One region of the Variovorax sp. F042 genome, then DNA from elsewhere that is predicted to be linked to it. Evidence: predicted binding sites of a transcription regulator. Region 1 holds the regulator's gene; the other holds the start of a gene.
What was found. The regulator NrdR, encoded in region 1, represses ribonucleotide reductase genes. The targets are predictions, from matches to a motif close to CACNANATNTNGTG.
Positions count from the first base shown of each region.

Region 2: ACZYSP_RS26035 (ribonucleoside-diphosphate reductase subunit alpha) is a predicted target of NrdR. The motif match lies at 2,468-2,481, and genes of this name have one in related genera.

Region 1 covers NZ_JBVASX010000001.1:948,943-956,330, forward strand. The annotation lists gene ACZYSP_RS04570 (DUF748 domain-containing protein) at 1-1,496, opposite strand, end outside; gene ACZYSP_RS04575 (lytic transglycosylase domain-containing protein) at 2,233-3,072, shown strand; ZMP/ZTP riboswitch at 3,103-3,228, shown strand; gene glyA (serine hydroxymethyltransferase) at 3,270-4,514, shown strand; gene nrdR (transcriptional regulator NrdR) at 4,539-4,982, shown strand; gene ACZYSP_RS04590 (type IV pilin protein) at 5,018-5,479, opposite strand; gene ACZYSP_RS04595 (pilus assembly protein) at 5,493-7,388, opposite strand, start outside.
Region 2 covers NZ_JBVASX010000010.1:156,518-163,905, forward strand. The annotation lists gene ACZYSP_RS26035 (ribonucleoside-diphosphate reductase subunit alpha) at 1-2,384, opposite strand, end outside; gene ampD (1,6-anhydro-N-acetylmuramyl-L-alanine amidase AmpD) at 2,735-3,334, opposite strand; gene ACZYSP_RS26045 (sigma-54-dependent transcriptional regulator) at 3,321-4,868, opposite strand; gene ACZYSP_RS26050 (two-component system sensor histidine kinase NtrB) at 4,873-6,570, opposite strand; gene ACZYSP_RS26055 (PP0621 family protein) at 6,567-6,827, opposite strand; gene ACZYSP_RS26060 (cytochrome C assembly family protein) at 6,829-7,388, opposite strand, start outside.

The DNA.
Region 1 (7,388 bases):
TGCGTCAGCGCAAGCCCGTCAGCGGCCAGGCGGCGCGCCTTGAACTTGAGATCGGGCTGGGCCCAGGCGATGTCGATCTGCCCGCTGAGCTTGCCATCCAGCGTGGGCTCCAGGCTCTGCGCCAGGTAAGGCGCGGCCAGCGACAGCGGCAGCGCGTCGACCTCGGTCTGCACGTCGGCCACCTTGTCTGTAGCGCTGCCCTTGAACTTGAGCGAGGCGCCGGCAATGGCCGTGCTGCCATTGAACTCTGCCGGCTTTTCCATCGGCCAGGTGACGCCGGTGACGTCGATGCCGAGGTCGGTCACGTCGACGGCGGCAGCGGGATTGACGGTTTCGTCGCGCCAGCCGATGCGCCCGCCGTTCAGGGCCACCTTGTCGACCTGCACCTTCAGAACGGGCTTTGGTGCCGGCTTGCCGGCCGGTGCGCTCGCTGCCGCGGCGGGCGGTGACGCGACCTTCTCGGTCGCGCCGGTGGCCGGGTCGGTGGCCAGCAGATTGAGCTTTCCGGCCGCGTCGCGCGCCACCGCCAGTTGCGGCTTGACCAGCGCGACTTCGCTCAGATGAAACACCGACTCCAACGGGCGCACGTCGGCCAATGCCAGCTTGAGCGAATCGAAGGCCAGCAGGTCGCGGCCACGCGCATCGGCCACCTTGGTGGCATGCGCCTCGACCGTGCCGGTGATCTTCAGCCCGGTGGTCGCGGCTTGCTCGAAGCCGATCTTCAGGTCGGCATCGAGGCTGCCTGCCTGGAGTTTCACCGGCAGGCCGCCCGGGATGTAGCCAAGGTACGGCACGAGGTCCAGCCCCTTGAACTGCACGTGGGCGTCGGTCTTGCGGTTGTCGGAGAAGGGTGTGGTGAAAGCCGCCGAGTCGAATTTGCTGCCGTTGAGCGCGAAGGCGAGCTTGGGCTCGGTGTTGATGTCGCGCTTGGAATCGAGGTTGCTCAGGAAGGGCACCTTGAGCACGAAGTCGCGCAGCTCGTGCTTGCGCTTGACGGTCTGGTCGTCGAAGTCGACCGAGCCGCCATTGATTGCGATGTTGTAGATGGCAAAGCGCGCCGGCTTGGCGTTCGGGTCGGGCGGCGGGCCAGCCGAGAGCTTGGCAAGGATGTCGTCGATGTCGTATTTGCCGTCGGCCTGGTGCGTGAGCAGGATTGCAGGCCCGTCGACCGTGACCGCGTCGATCACTGGTGCGAGCCGGAAGATCGACTGCAGTTCGGCGTCGGCGTAGATGCGGTTGATGGCCACCTGCGACTTGCTGCCATCCGCGGTGGCAATGCGCAGGTCGTTCAGCGTGAGTTCGAGCGTCCAGGGCTTGAAATCGATCTTGCCGACTGTTACCTGCCGCCCCAGCTTCTCGCTTGCGATCTTCTGAAGCTGGCTCTTGGCAATCGGCGGCACCGCCAGCCAGGCAATGACCCAGAAGGCCAACAGAACCAGCACCGCGACGATCCCACGTCGCACCCATTTGTTTTGTTTGATCGAAGCTACGTCCATCGCCAGAGTGTGCCGCAAACAAGCGGCAACGCGAGGTACGCAAAAAGGACGCAAGCCCACCTCCGGAAGAAATGCCAGAAACACCGAGGAACCGGCTTTGCCGGGCCTCAAGTGTTGCCCCCGGCAGGGGGTAGGAGAAGCGACACGAAGTGCGCGCGGCCTGGGGGCAAGCCAAAAGAAAGCCCGGTGATTCGACGGAGTGTCTAGTCACCGGGCTTGATGGCGGGCACAAAACCCATGCCATCGATTCGCGCGACCGGAAGTCAATGGTTCCTGCCGTGCTGGCAGCAAGAGATTGCCACCGTGGATCCTCGGACGCTGAACCCTTGACTTGCACCTCGGGCTGCCGGACCTCGGAAAAACACCTGAAAAGCTCAGGCCCGTCCAGATTAGGCGTCGCACCCTCGGATTGCAAACGCGTTTTACAAAGGGATTTCCCCTAAGCCGAAACGCCTCGAAACGGCAACTTTTTTAAACAACTATTAGCATAACGAAGCAAGTCCTTATGCTTGACCGGGTATTTAGCCACGCTAGAATCCGCCCTGCTCTGATCGCCCGACGCGGCAGAGCCACCCTGAATCCGCTGCCGAACTCCCCCGGCTTGATCAGGTCGCCGCGCCCCTAACCCCCTTCACTCCATGCGCGGAGCCTGATTCGTACCAATCCAAGCGCCGCTGCCTTCATCCATCGCCTTCCGTGGCGTTGCGACTCGGGTGCCGCACAGAAAGGAAGAGCGATGAACAAGGCGTTTGATGTCACGGCCCGCGGGCTAAGGACCTTCGTGTCCGATGTGGCAGACGGCTTTTTTGAAATCACCCACAACGGGTTTGCACTGGTCGGCCTGGCCATTGTGTTCGCGGCCCTCGCCCTCGTGGCGCGGCCCGACCTGCGCAAGACCGGCGAGGAACAACTGATGGGCTGGCTGCAGTCGCGCAAGCCTGCGCCTGAAGTCACCGATCTCGAGCCCACCGCCATCGAGCGCACCACGGCCGCGAGCCCCGCCGACCTGCCCAAGCAGCAGGCCGCCGTGGCTTACTGGCTGAGCAAGAAGTACCGCGTGGCCGCCGAGCCGCTGAGCGTGCTCGTGGCCGAGGCCTATGGCATCGGCAAGCGCACGAAGATCGACCCGACCCTGATCCTCGCGATCATGGCCGTCGAATCCAGCTTCAACCCGTTCGCCCAGAGCCAGGTCGGCGCGCAAGGCCTCATGCAGGTCATGACCCGCGTGCACGGCGACAAGTACGAAAGCGCGGGCGGCACGCTCACCGCCTTCGACCCGGTGACCAACATGCGCGTCGGCGTCAAGGTGCTGCAGGAATGCATCTCGCGCGCCGGCTCCCTCGAAGGCGGCCTGCGCTACTACGTGGGCGCGGCCAACCTCGAGGACGACGGCGGCTACGCCGCCAAGGTGATGGCCGAGCACGAACGCCTGCTGCAGGTGGCCAACGGCCGCGCGCCGTCGACGGTCACGCCGCCAACCGTGCGTCCGCAGCCGATCCCTGTGGCAACACCGCCCAAGCCTGCCGAAGAACGCACTGAGCCGGCCAAGGTGGCCCTGCTCTCCTCCGTTTCCTGAAGAGGTTTCGGGCCGGGTGTAAGCTACACTCGGCGGGTACGCGACTGGCGATAGGCGCAGCACCCGAACACGGTGCCACGCGCTGACGTGGAATACCACTGGGAAGCGTACCGCCTGACCACAACAGGCGTTCAGCCGTTCGCCTGGGCAGCCCTTGTTTGGTTGAAGAACAAGGACCTCGTCTTCAAAGGACTGCCATGTACCAACGCAACATCCTGGTCGAACAGACCGATCCCGAAATCTGGGCCGCGATTCAAGCCGAAAACGCGCGCCAGGAACATCACATCGAGCTGATCGCCAGCGAGAACTACGCCTCGCCGGCCGTCATGGCTGCCCAGGGCTCGCAGCTCACTAATAAGTACGCCGAAGGCTATCCGGGCAAGCGCTACTACGGCGGCTGCGAGCACGTCGACGTGGCCGAGCAGCTGGCCATCGACCGCGTCAAGCAGATCTTCGGCGCCGACGCCGCCAACGTGCAGCCGCATTGCGGCGCCTCGGCCAACGAAGCCGTGATGCTCGCCTTCCTGAAGCCCGGCGACACCATCATGGGCATGAGCCTGGCCGAAGGCGGCCACCTGACCCACGGCATGCCTCTCAATATGAGCGGCAAGTGGTTCAACGTCGTGAGCTACGGCCTGGACGCCAACGAAGCCATCGACTACGACGCGATGGAACGCAAGGCGCACGAGCACATGCCCAAGCTCATCATCGCGGGCGCCTCGGCGTATTCGCTGCGCATCGATTTCGAGCGCTTCGCCAAGGTGGCCAAGGACGTCGGCGCGATCTTCATGGTCGACATCGCCCACTACGCAGGCCTCGTGGCCGCGGGCGTGTACCCCAACCCGGTGCCGCATGCCGACGTGGTCACCTCCACCACCCACAAGAGCCTGCGCGGCCCGCGCGGCGGCATCATCCTGATGAAGTCGCAGCACGAGAAAGCAATCAACAGCGCCATCTTCCCCGGCCTGCAAGGCGGCCCGCTGATGCACGTGATCGCCGCCAAGGCCGTCGCGTTCAAGGAAGCCATGGCGCCCGAGTTCAAGGCTTACCAGCAACAGGTGGTCAAGAACGCCCAGATCGTGGCCGACACCCTCACCCAGCGCGGCCTGCGCATCGTGAGCGGACGCACCGAAAGCCACGTGATGCTGGTCGACCTGCGCGCCAAGGGCATCACCGGCAAGGAAGCCGAAGCCGTGCTGGGCAGCGCCCACATGACGATCAACAAGAACGCGATCCCCAACGACCCGGAAAAGCCGATGGTCACCAGCGGCGTGCGCATCGGCACCCCCGCCATGACCACCCGCGGCTTCAAGGACGAAGAGGCCCGAATCACCGCAAACCTGATCGCCGACGTGCTCGAGAACCCGCGCGACGCGGCGAACATCGACGCCGTGCGCGCCAAGGTTCACGCGCTGACGAGCCGCTTCCCTGTCTACCGCTGATTCCGAGCAAGAAGACCTGACCGCATGAAATGCCCTTTTTGCGGTCATCTTGAAACGCAGGTCGTCGAGACCCGCGTTTCGGAAGACGCCGACTTTGTCCGCAGGCGCCGCCAGTGCAGCGCCTGCGACAAGCGCTTCACCACCTACGAGCGGCCCGACGTCAACTTTCCCGTGGTCGTGAAGAAGGACGGCAGCCGCGCCGACTTCGACTCGACCAAGGTTCGCGCCTCCATGATGCTGGCGCTGCGCAAGCGCCCGGTGAGCATCGAGCAGATCGACAACGCCCTGCTGCGCATCGAGCAGAAGCTGCTGGCCAGCGGCCTGCGCGAAATCGACTCGACCAAGGTCGGCGAACTCGTCATGCGCGAACTCAAGAAGCTCGACAAGGTCGCCTACGTGCGCTTTGCCTCGGTGTACCGCAGCTTCGAGGACGTGGACGAGTTCAGGCAGTTGCTGCGCGACATCTGAGCCGCGTCGGCAACGGCCGTACTCTCACAGGCACCTCAACGGTTCCAGCAAAGCTGCACCAGCGCACTCGAAGCGTCGGTGCTGCTGCCCGCCAGCTTGACGCCCAGCTGGTTGACCGTGAGGGTTCCGCACTCGTCATTGCGCGAAGCCCCCGCTGGAACGGCTTGCAAGGTGTAGCTGGTCTCGTTTCTTGCGACATAGCTGATGGAATAGTTCGCCGTGCCGGACGACGGCGACTGCCCCAGTCCGGCCGGCAGCGCGACGGTCGTCGGCGGATAGCGTCCGTTGGCGGTCATGTAGCGCTCGGTCCACTGCGCCGCCTGCAACAACTGTTGTTTGGCATCGGCGCGCTTGGCCCGCAGCACGTAGCGCGTGTAGTTCGGGTAGGCGATGGCGGCGAGGATGCCGATCACCGTCGTCACGATCATGAGTTCGATCAGCGTGAAGCCGCGCGAGCGGCCCCGTCTACCAGTCTGTGTCCTGGATTGCTTTTTCATGGTTCTCCTCCCTTCAGTCGGTCGACATCAGGCTGCGCCAGCCGAAGCGGCGCACGACGTCGGGCCGTGTCAACGTCTTGCACTCTCCGGCGGCATTGCAGATCACGTCTTTGCCCTTTTCCTTGTTCTTCGGCTGAAGAACCATGTCGTCCTTGCCGGAGCGATTCCGGAAGCCGGCATAGGCCCCCACCGCGCCGGAAGTGGAATACGCAATGCCCTCGGGCGCCGAGCCGCTGAAGAAGTCGATTACCAGCGACCAGCCGTCGTCGCCCGTTCCGGCGGTGCAGGTGACCGAATTGCTGACTGAGCCGGGAATGGTGCTCGAGAACAGCCCGATGCCGCTGGTCAGCACATCACCCGGATAGACGACACGCTCTCCCGACGCAGGCAGCTTCAGGTGCCAGCCGCGCTTGGCCTCCGAGCCGGTGTAGCTCACGGCGTTGTGGGAGACGGTGCGCAACTCGGCATCGCCCTCCTCGACCGGTGTGGCGCCGATGGTCTGCACCACGAGGTCGTTCCTCGTCGCGGTGCTCGAGCTTCCGTTGACCGGGTCCCAGATGCCGTACAGGTACTGGTCGGCGGTCGAGCGCTCGTCGCCGGAGGCGAACAGCCGACCGGTGCCGAACACCACCATGTAGCCACCGCGCGGATGCCCCACAACCACCGGCGCCGTCGTGATCGGCTGGCTGGCGCCGGCCGCGAACAGCGGCTTGTTGTCGAGGCCGGACGGGGTCGCGGCCCCGGTTGCGGCCGGACGATTCGAGCTGAGAGGCCCCATCGTGGCTTTCCACTGACGGCTGTCGGTGCCGCCGAGGTCGAACTTCCAGAGATTGCCGAGCAGGTCTCCGGCGTAGACAAGGTCGACCTTGCCATCGCCATTGAGGTCCACCGGACGTGGCGCGGACAGGCCGTTGCCCGTGTCCTTCTCCTGCGTGACCGGCGCCGGAATCTTGAGCACCGCCTTGTCGCCATCGAGATACTGGATCCACAGCACCGCCTTCTCGCTCTTGCTGTTGTAGCCGTTGCCCAGGATCAGGGCCTTTCGGTCGTTGCTCAACTGGGCGACCTGCAGCGCCCGCCCCGAGAAGGAATCGAGCGCAGGCTGCTGGAACTGATGGCCCAGGTCGTCGTCCGCAAGCGCGGTCGTGTCGATCAGCGCGACGCTGGCGGCCTTGCCCTCGTCGACGCTCTCGGGCCTGGTGGCGTCGAGCACGAAGTAGCCTTTGCCACCCGCGCCCAGCGTGCCCACGAGCAAAGACTTCCAGTTCGCCGCCTTCTGCTCGTCGGTCGTCTTGGCCGAGGATGTCGGCCCCATGTAGATGTCGGCGACGAAGGCACTGCCGTCGACGTAGTACCGGTGGGTGTAGCCGCCTTCGCTGAGCCGCTTGAGATTCGGCGCCGCCGCCGTGCCGTAGAGGCCTTCGGGCACGTAGGCGAACGCCTCCTTGCCGGAGCTCGCGTTGAAAGCATGCAACATGCCGTCGTTGGCGCCGACATAGACCATCGGCGCGCGGGGGATGGCCGCGAACGCCGCATAGGCGTTGCCAGTGAAGCCACTCTTCGGCTGTCCCGCGTACCAGACGCTGGAGCCCACGATGTCGCCGAGCACATGGCCGCGCTTGCGGAACTGGCGGCCGGCGCCCTCGTTGCTGCGGTCGCCGCGCAGGAAGTCGAGCACGGCCCGGCCGAGGGCGGTGCTCTCGGCGTCGGTGTCGGTGCTGGCCTTGAGCGCGGCCCTCTGCGCGTCGCCCAAGTGGGCCCACCTGAACGGCACGCCCGCGCCGGTGGTCGCTGCGCGGCCCGCCGACGCAGCCGTGGTGCCGGAGAAGCTGAGTACAACGCGGTCCCGGTCGTGTGCGCCAGTGCTTGCCATGCGGGTATCGAGCAGGTCGCGCGCCGACCAGTCGGC
Region 2 (7,388 bases), on a different contig from region 1:
TTCGACTTGACCGACAGGTTGCCGAAGCAGGGTTCGATCGAAGCGTCCACGCCGATGATGTTCGAGATGGTCGCGGTCGGTGCGATGGCCACGCAGTTCGAATTGCGCATGCCGTCGGCCTTGATCTTCGAGCGCAGCGCGTCCCAGTCGAGGGTGGCCGAGCGGTCGACCTCGACGTAGCCGCCGCGTGCCTTTTCCAGCAGGTCGAGCGAGTCGATCGGCAGGATGCCCTTGTCCCACAGCGAGCCCTTGTAGCTCGAGTACTTGCCGCGTTCGCGCGCCAGGTCGGTCGAGGCCCAGTAGGCGTGGTAGCAGATGGCTTCCATCGACTCGTCGGCGAACTGCACGGCTTCTTGTGATGCGTACGGAATGCGCAGTTCGTACAGCGCGTCCTGGAAGCCCATCAGGCCCAGGCCGACCGGACGGTGGCGCAGGTTCGAGTCGCGTGCCTTCTTCACGGCGTAGTAGTTGATGTCGATCACGTTGTCGAGCATGCGCATCGCCGTGGAGATCGTCTTCTTCAGCTTTTCCTGGTCGACCTTGCCGTCCTTCAGGTGCTGCAGCAGGTTCACGGAACCCAGGTTGCAGACGGCGGTTTCGGTGTCGCTGGTGTTCAGCGTGATCTCGGTGCAGAGGTTCGACGAGTGCACCACGCCTGCGTGCTGCTGCGGCGAGCGCACGTTGCAGGCGTCCTTGAACGTGATCCAGGGGTGGCCGGTCTCGAACAGCATCGTGAGCATCTTGCGCCACAGGTCGGTCGCCTGGATGGTGCGCGCGGGCTTGATGTCGCCGCGGGCAGCCTTCTCTTCGTAGGCCACGTAGGCCTTCTCGAAGTCGGCGCCGAACAGGTCGTGCAGGTCGGGCACGTTGGAGGGCGAGAACAGCGTCCAGGTGCCCTTTTCCATCACGCGGCGCATGAACAGGTCGGGGATCCAGTTGGCGGTGTTCATGTCGTGCGTGCGGCGGCGGTCGTCGCCGGTGTTCTTGCGCAGCTCCAGGAACTCCTCGATGTCGAGGTGCCAGGTTTCGAGGTACGTGCAGACAGCGCCCTTGCGCTTGCCGCCCTGGTTCACGGCCACTGCCGTGTCGTTCACCACCTTCAGGAACGGCACCACGCCCTGCGATTCGCCGTTCGTGCCCTTGATGTGGCTGCCGAGCGCGCGAACGCGGGTCCAGTCGTTGCCCAGGCCGCCGGCGAACTTCGACAGCAGCGCGTTTTCCTTGATCGACTCGTAGATGCCGTCGAGGTCGTCGGGCACCGTGGTCAGGTAGCAGCTCGACAGCTGCGAGCGCAGCGTGCCGGCGTTGAACAGCGTGGGCGTGCTCGACATGAAGTCGAACGACGACAGCACTTCGTAGAACTCGATGGCGCGGGCTTCGCGGTCGATTTCGTTCAGCGACAGGCCCATGGCCACGCGCATGAAGAAGGCCTGCGGCAGCTCGATGCGGGTCTTGCGCACGTGCAGGAAGTAGCGGTCGTACAGGGTCTGCAGGCCGAGGTAGTCGAACTGGTTGTCACGCTCGGCCTTCAGCGCCGCGCCCAGGCGGGGCAGGTCGTACTGCAGCAGCTTTTCGTCGAGCAGGTCGTTGTCCACGCCCTTCTTGATGAACTGCGGGAAGTAGTCGGCGTAGGCGGTGGCGCGCTCGGCCGGCATCACTTCGCGGCCGATGATCTCCTTGAAGATCGTGTGCAGCAGCAGGCGCGCGGTGGCGAAGGTGTAGTCGGGGTCTTTCTCGATCAGCGTGCGGGCCGCCAGGATCGAAGCCTTGTAGACCTCGTCGAGCGGCACGCCGTCGTACAGGTTGCGCATCGTCTCGGCGACGATGGGGGCGGACGTGATGCTGTCGCCCAGGTTTTCGCAGGCCGACTCGATCAGGCCCTTGAGTTCGTTCAGGTCAAGGGTGACGAGCTCGCCGTTGTCCAGCACGTGCAGTGCGGGCGCGGCCGGCACGTCTTGCTCGCCCTGCTTCGAGCGCTCTTGCGTGCGGCGTTCGCGGTACAGCACGTAGGCGCGGGCAATTTCATGGTGGCCGCCGCGCATCAGGCCGAGTTCGACCTGGTCTTGCACGTCTTCGATGTGGAAGGTGCCGCCGCCCGGACGCGAGCGCACCAGCGCGCGGATCACGCCCTGCGTGAGCACGTCGACCGTTTCGCGCACGCTGGCCGAAGCCGCGCCCTGGGTGCCGTGCACGGCCAGGAAGGCTTTCATCATCGCGATGGCGATCTTGTTCGGCTCGAAGGGCACGACAGCGCCGTTGCGGCGGATGATCTGGTAGTGGGCCAGGTTCTGGCCGGTGGGGGAGCCAGCAGTGTCTCGCTGCTGCTGCGGTGGCGTCGAGGGAACGGCACGCGGGGTCGATTGGGGGGTCAGGGCAGTTTGCATTCGCTTCCTCTCGGTTGGCAATTCTTGTTGGATGGCGGCGCCTGGGCCGGGCGCTGCGCCGGTGTGGATGACCGGACAGGGGACACTATATCTAGGGTGCGGGGGGTGTACAACCCACTAGATGTAGCGTTTTCCTATGGATACAAGGATTGCCGGTATTACTTCCGCCATAGGACACGGCCAGCGATGCCGCTTGAATACTGGCCTATGGTCTCTCAACCCGCATGGGGCTTGGCTTGCAAGCCGATTTGGGCCTGCAGGCCGCATGGTTGCTGAATCGCGCGGTTGCTATTTTCGCATTGCTGCGCTGCAAGAGCGACGCATCACGAGGTGCCGCACGATTGAAAAAATTAGCGCTGCACCACCTGCGGCGGAAACATCTGTGGATTCCAGCCGAGCTGTTCGCGCAGCAGGCGCCAGTCGAAGCCCGCGCCCGGATCCTGTTTGCGGCCCGGCGCGATGTGCTCGTGGCCGGCGATGTGCGCGATCGCGTAGTGCTGCGCGATCGCGGCACACAGGCTCGCGAGCGTCTCGTATTGCGGCTCTTCGAAGGGCTGGCCTTCGAGGCCTTCGAGCTCGATGCCGACGGAGTCGTCGTTGCAGTTGCCGCGGCCGCGCCACGACGACACGCCGGCATGCCAGGCACGGTCGTCGCAACTCACGAACTGCCAGAGTTCGCCGTTGCGGCGCACGAAGAAATGCGAGGACACCTCGAGGCCGTGGATCGACTGGAAGTAGGGGTGCGCGTCCCAGTCGAGCTGGTTGGTGAACAGCTGCTGCACCGCGTCGCCGCCATATTCGCCGGGCGGCAGGCTGATTGAATGCAGCACGATGAGATCGGTCTGCGCGCCCGCGGGGCGGGGCCCGAAGTTCGGCGAGCGCAGCGCCTTCGCGAAGCGGTACCAGCCGGCTTGCCAGAGCCCGCTGTCGTTGGCTTCAGTCGTCGACATGGCTGCTCGCGCCATCGTCGCCGTTGGGCGTGGTGATACCCAGCCGCGCGATGCGGTAGCGGATCTGGCGCAGGCTCATGCCGAGCCGCGCGGCGGCCGCGGTGCGGTTGAAGCCGCTCTCGTGCAGCGCACGCACGAGGATCTCGCGCTCCTGCTGGTCGAGGTAGGCCTGCAGGTCGGAGGGCAGCGGCGGCGGTGCGACCTTGGGGGGCGCGACCGGAAGTGGAGCCAGCGCGACAGGCGCGTCGGTGACGGGCGACAGCGGCGCTGGCGCGGACGCCGCGGCTTCGGCCGCAGCAGTGAAGCCGCCCATCAGGTCGAGATGAAGTTCGTCTCCGTCGTTCAGCGCCACCGCGCGGTGCAACAGGTTTTCGAGCTCGCGCACGTTGCCGTTCAGCGGATGCTGCGCGAGGCGGCGCAGCAGTTCGTTCGACAGATGCGGCACGGGCAGGCCGCCGTCCTGCGCGATGCGCGAGAGCAGCGCGGCGCACAGCGCGGGCAGGTCCTCACGGCGGTCGCGCAGCGCGGGCACCGCGATCTCGATCACGTTGAGGCGGTAGAAAAGATCCTGGCGGAAGCGGCCGGCCTGCACTTCGGCGTGCAGGTCTTTATGCGTGGCGCTGACGATGCGCACGTCGACAGCTTCTTCCTGCGTCGAGCCGATCGAGCGCACGCTGCGCTCCTGGATCGCGCGCAGCAGCTTCGACTGCATGGCCAGCGGCAGGTCGCCGATTTCGTCGAGGAACAGCGTGCCGCCGCGCGCGGCCTGGAAGTAGCCGTCACGGTCTTGCGAGGAGCCGGTGTACGAGCCCTTGCGCGCGCCGAAGAATTCGGCCTCGAGCAGGTTCTCGGGAATCGCGCCGCAGTTCACCGCGACGAATGGGCCTTCGCTGCGCTGGCTGCAGGCATGCACCGCGCGCGCAACCAGCTCCTTGCCGGTGCCCGATTCGCCGCGCACCAGCACCGGCGCCATGCCGCGCGCCACCTTGGCGATGCGCGACTTGACGAGGCGCATAGGCTCCGATTCGCCCACGAGACGGTCGAGCGCGGCGATGCCGGTGCCGGAGGTGACCACCGTTGCGTCGGCGCTGTTGTTGCTCGCGGGTACCGCTTGCACGGGCTTGGCCACCGGCTGCGGCGCCAGCCGCGCCTGCACGGCGGAAGCCACGACGGCGCGGAACTGCTTCAGGTCGACCGGCTTCGTGAGGTAGTCGAAGGCGCCGGCCTTCAGCGCTTCCACCGCGTTCTCGGCCGAGCCGTATGCCGTCATCACCACGCAGCGCTCGCTGCGCTGGGCCTTCTGGATGCGGTGGATGATCTCCATGCCCTGCCCGTCGGGCAGCCGCATGTCGGTGATCACGGCGTCGAAGCGGCCGGCCTCCAGGTGCTGCCAGGCTTCTGACACGCTGCCCGCGGCCTCGACGCGATAGCCCTCGCGCAGCAGCGTCAATTCATAGAGCGTGCGCAGGTCGGGTTCGTCGTCGATGACCAGGATCTGCGCCGGTCGCTGGGTGGAAGGGGGGGGGGTGCTCACGGCGCTATTGTGTCAGCCGGTTTTCGCTGGGGGCGAAGCTGACGAAGAATTCGTTGCCCTCGGGCCCGCCCGGCACCAGCGCGCGCCGCTCGTAGCCGATGGTGGCGCCATGCCGCCGGCACAGCTCGCGGCACAGGAACAGGCCGAGCCCGCTGGAGCGGCTCTCGGAAGAAAAGAAAGGCTCGAACAGGTGCCGCTGCACCGCCGGCTCCAGCGGCGCGCCGTCGCTCCACACCATCAGGCTGGGGCGGTTGGTGCCGCTGCGCTGCAGCGCGGTCAGCACCTGGATCGAGTCTTCGCGCTTGCCGGCGTAGCGCGAGGCGTTGTCCAGCAGGTTCACGATCAGGCGGCGCAGGTGCTCGGCGTCGAAGCGCACCTCGCTGCTGGGCGCATCGAGCGACACCAGCACGCCCTTGCGCTGGGTCTGGCGCACCCATTCCTCGGCCAGCACCTGCACCGCAGGGTCGAGCACGACCTGCTCGCCGAGCGACAGCACGCGCTGCTGGCGGGCGCGCGAGACGTCGAGCACGTCGTCCACGATGCGCGCGAGCCGCTGCGCGTTGTGCTGCACCATGCTCGTGAGCTTACGGTGCGCCGGGTCTGTCAGGTCTTCGTTGAGCAGCGCGCTGGCCTGGGTGATGGCGGCCAGCGGGTTGCGGATTTCATGCGCCACGGCCGCCGACATGCGGCCCATTGCGGCCAGCTTCTCGGTGCGGATGCGGGCTTCGAGCTCGCGCAGGTCCTGCAGGAACATCACGCACAGGCTGTCGATGCGTTTTTCGCTGGTGGGTGTGAGCCGCGTGCGCACGCGCACCTCGCGCGCCGCGCCGCGCACCTGCGCCACCGGGATTTCTTCCGTCTGCGGCGCCCGCCGCGCGAAGGTCTGGCGCGCCAGCGCGGCCAGCGCATGCCAGGCAGGCTGGGCATGCAGCGGGAACGGCAGCGTCAGCTTCGCCAGGCCCTGGCCGAGGATGGCATCGGCTGCTGGGTTGGCCGCATGTACCAGGCCTTCGGCGTCGATCACCAGCACGCCTTCGCTCAGCGTCTCGATCACCAGGTCGTTGACCTGCGCCTGCATCTGCGCGCTGCTGCGGCTGCGCTGCGCCACGGCTTCCTCGCGCGCCAGCCGGCGGGCCATTTCGTGCGCGAGCAGCGCCACCACGAAGAGACCCGTGCCGGTGAGCGCCGCCTGCACGAAGCGCGGCGAAGAATCGCCCGGCTGCTGCAGCCAGTGCCAGCCCGCGTCGGCCAGCAGCAGCAGCGTGACCGTGGCGGTGGTGCCCAGGCTCACGATCATGGTGCCCAGCACCGCGCTCATGAGCACCGGCAGCGCGAACAGCGGCGTGTAGTTGACGTTGCCGCCCTGCAGCACCTGCAAGGCGGTGAAGGCGGCCAGATCGATGCCGATGGTCAGCAGCCAGAGCGCGGCAAAACCGCGGATCGGCGGCTGCACGCGCGTGTAGCGCATGCCCAGCCAGGTCGCGGCGAGGTAGAGCGCCGAGATGGTGATGGCCACCGGCTGCATCGTCTGCCCGATGACAAAGGCCACGCCCTGCAGCAGCATCAGCACCAGCGCGATGAAGCAGCGCGCGGCCATGAAGCCACGCCAGAGCCGGATCAGCGCCGAGCTTTCGCCCGTGCCCTGGTCGAGCACGTCCCAGTCGGTGACCGGCTCGCCGCGCGACCAGAGGGGGGCGCTCATTGGGGCGTTGCGGCTTCGCGGTGCGCGGTGCTGCAATAGACCGCGCCGCCGGGGCCGGCGATGGCATCGGTCGCCGGCAGGTGCAGGCCGCAATGGGCGCAGCGCACCATGGCCTGCGGCGGGCCGGCTGGTGCGGCGGGGCGCTGCTGCGCCTTGGCCGCGCGCTCGCGCATGGCGTCGCGCATTTCTTCGCGGCGGTTCTTGCGCCAGAGCCAGATCGCGACCCAGAGCACCGCGAGGACGAGGAGGTATTTCATTTCAGACGGGAGGACGCGCAAGCACCACTTCGAGCACGAAGCGTGAACCCACGTAGGCCAGCAGCAACAGGGCCGAGCCGGCGTACAGCACGCGGCGCGCAGTGCGGCCGCGCCAGCCGAAGCGGGCCCGGCCGATCAAAAGGATCGCGAAGGTGATCCAGGCGAGCACCGAGAAGATGGTCTTGTGGTCCCACTTCCAGACGCGGCCGGCGGCGCCGTACAGCTGCTCGCTGAACAGCAGGCCGGCCAGCAGCGTGGCCGACAGCAGCACGAAGCCGGCGGTGACGAATCGGAAGGTGAGCCGTTCGAGCGTGAGCAGCGGCACGCCGCCCTGCGGCTCGGCGGTGGCCAGGCGGATCTGCTTTTCGGCACGGGTGATCAGCCAGGCGTGCACGACAGCGGCGCCGAACAGGCCGTACGAGGCAATGCCCAGCGCCAGATGCAGCGGCAGCCACGGCGAAGCCGTGACGTGCAGCGGCGTACCGGGAAACAGGATGGCCAGCAGCACCGCGGCCGCGCCCAGCCAGGCGAGCGCACGCCGCACCTTCAATTGGGGATACA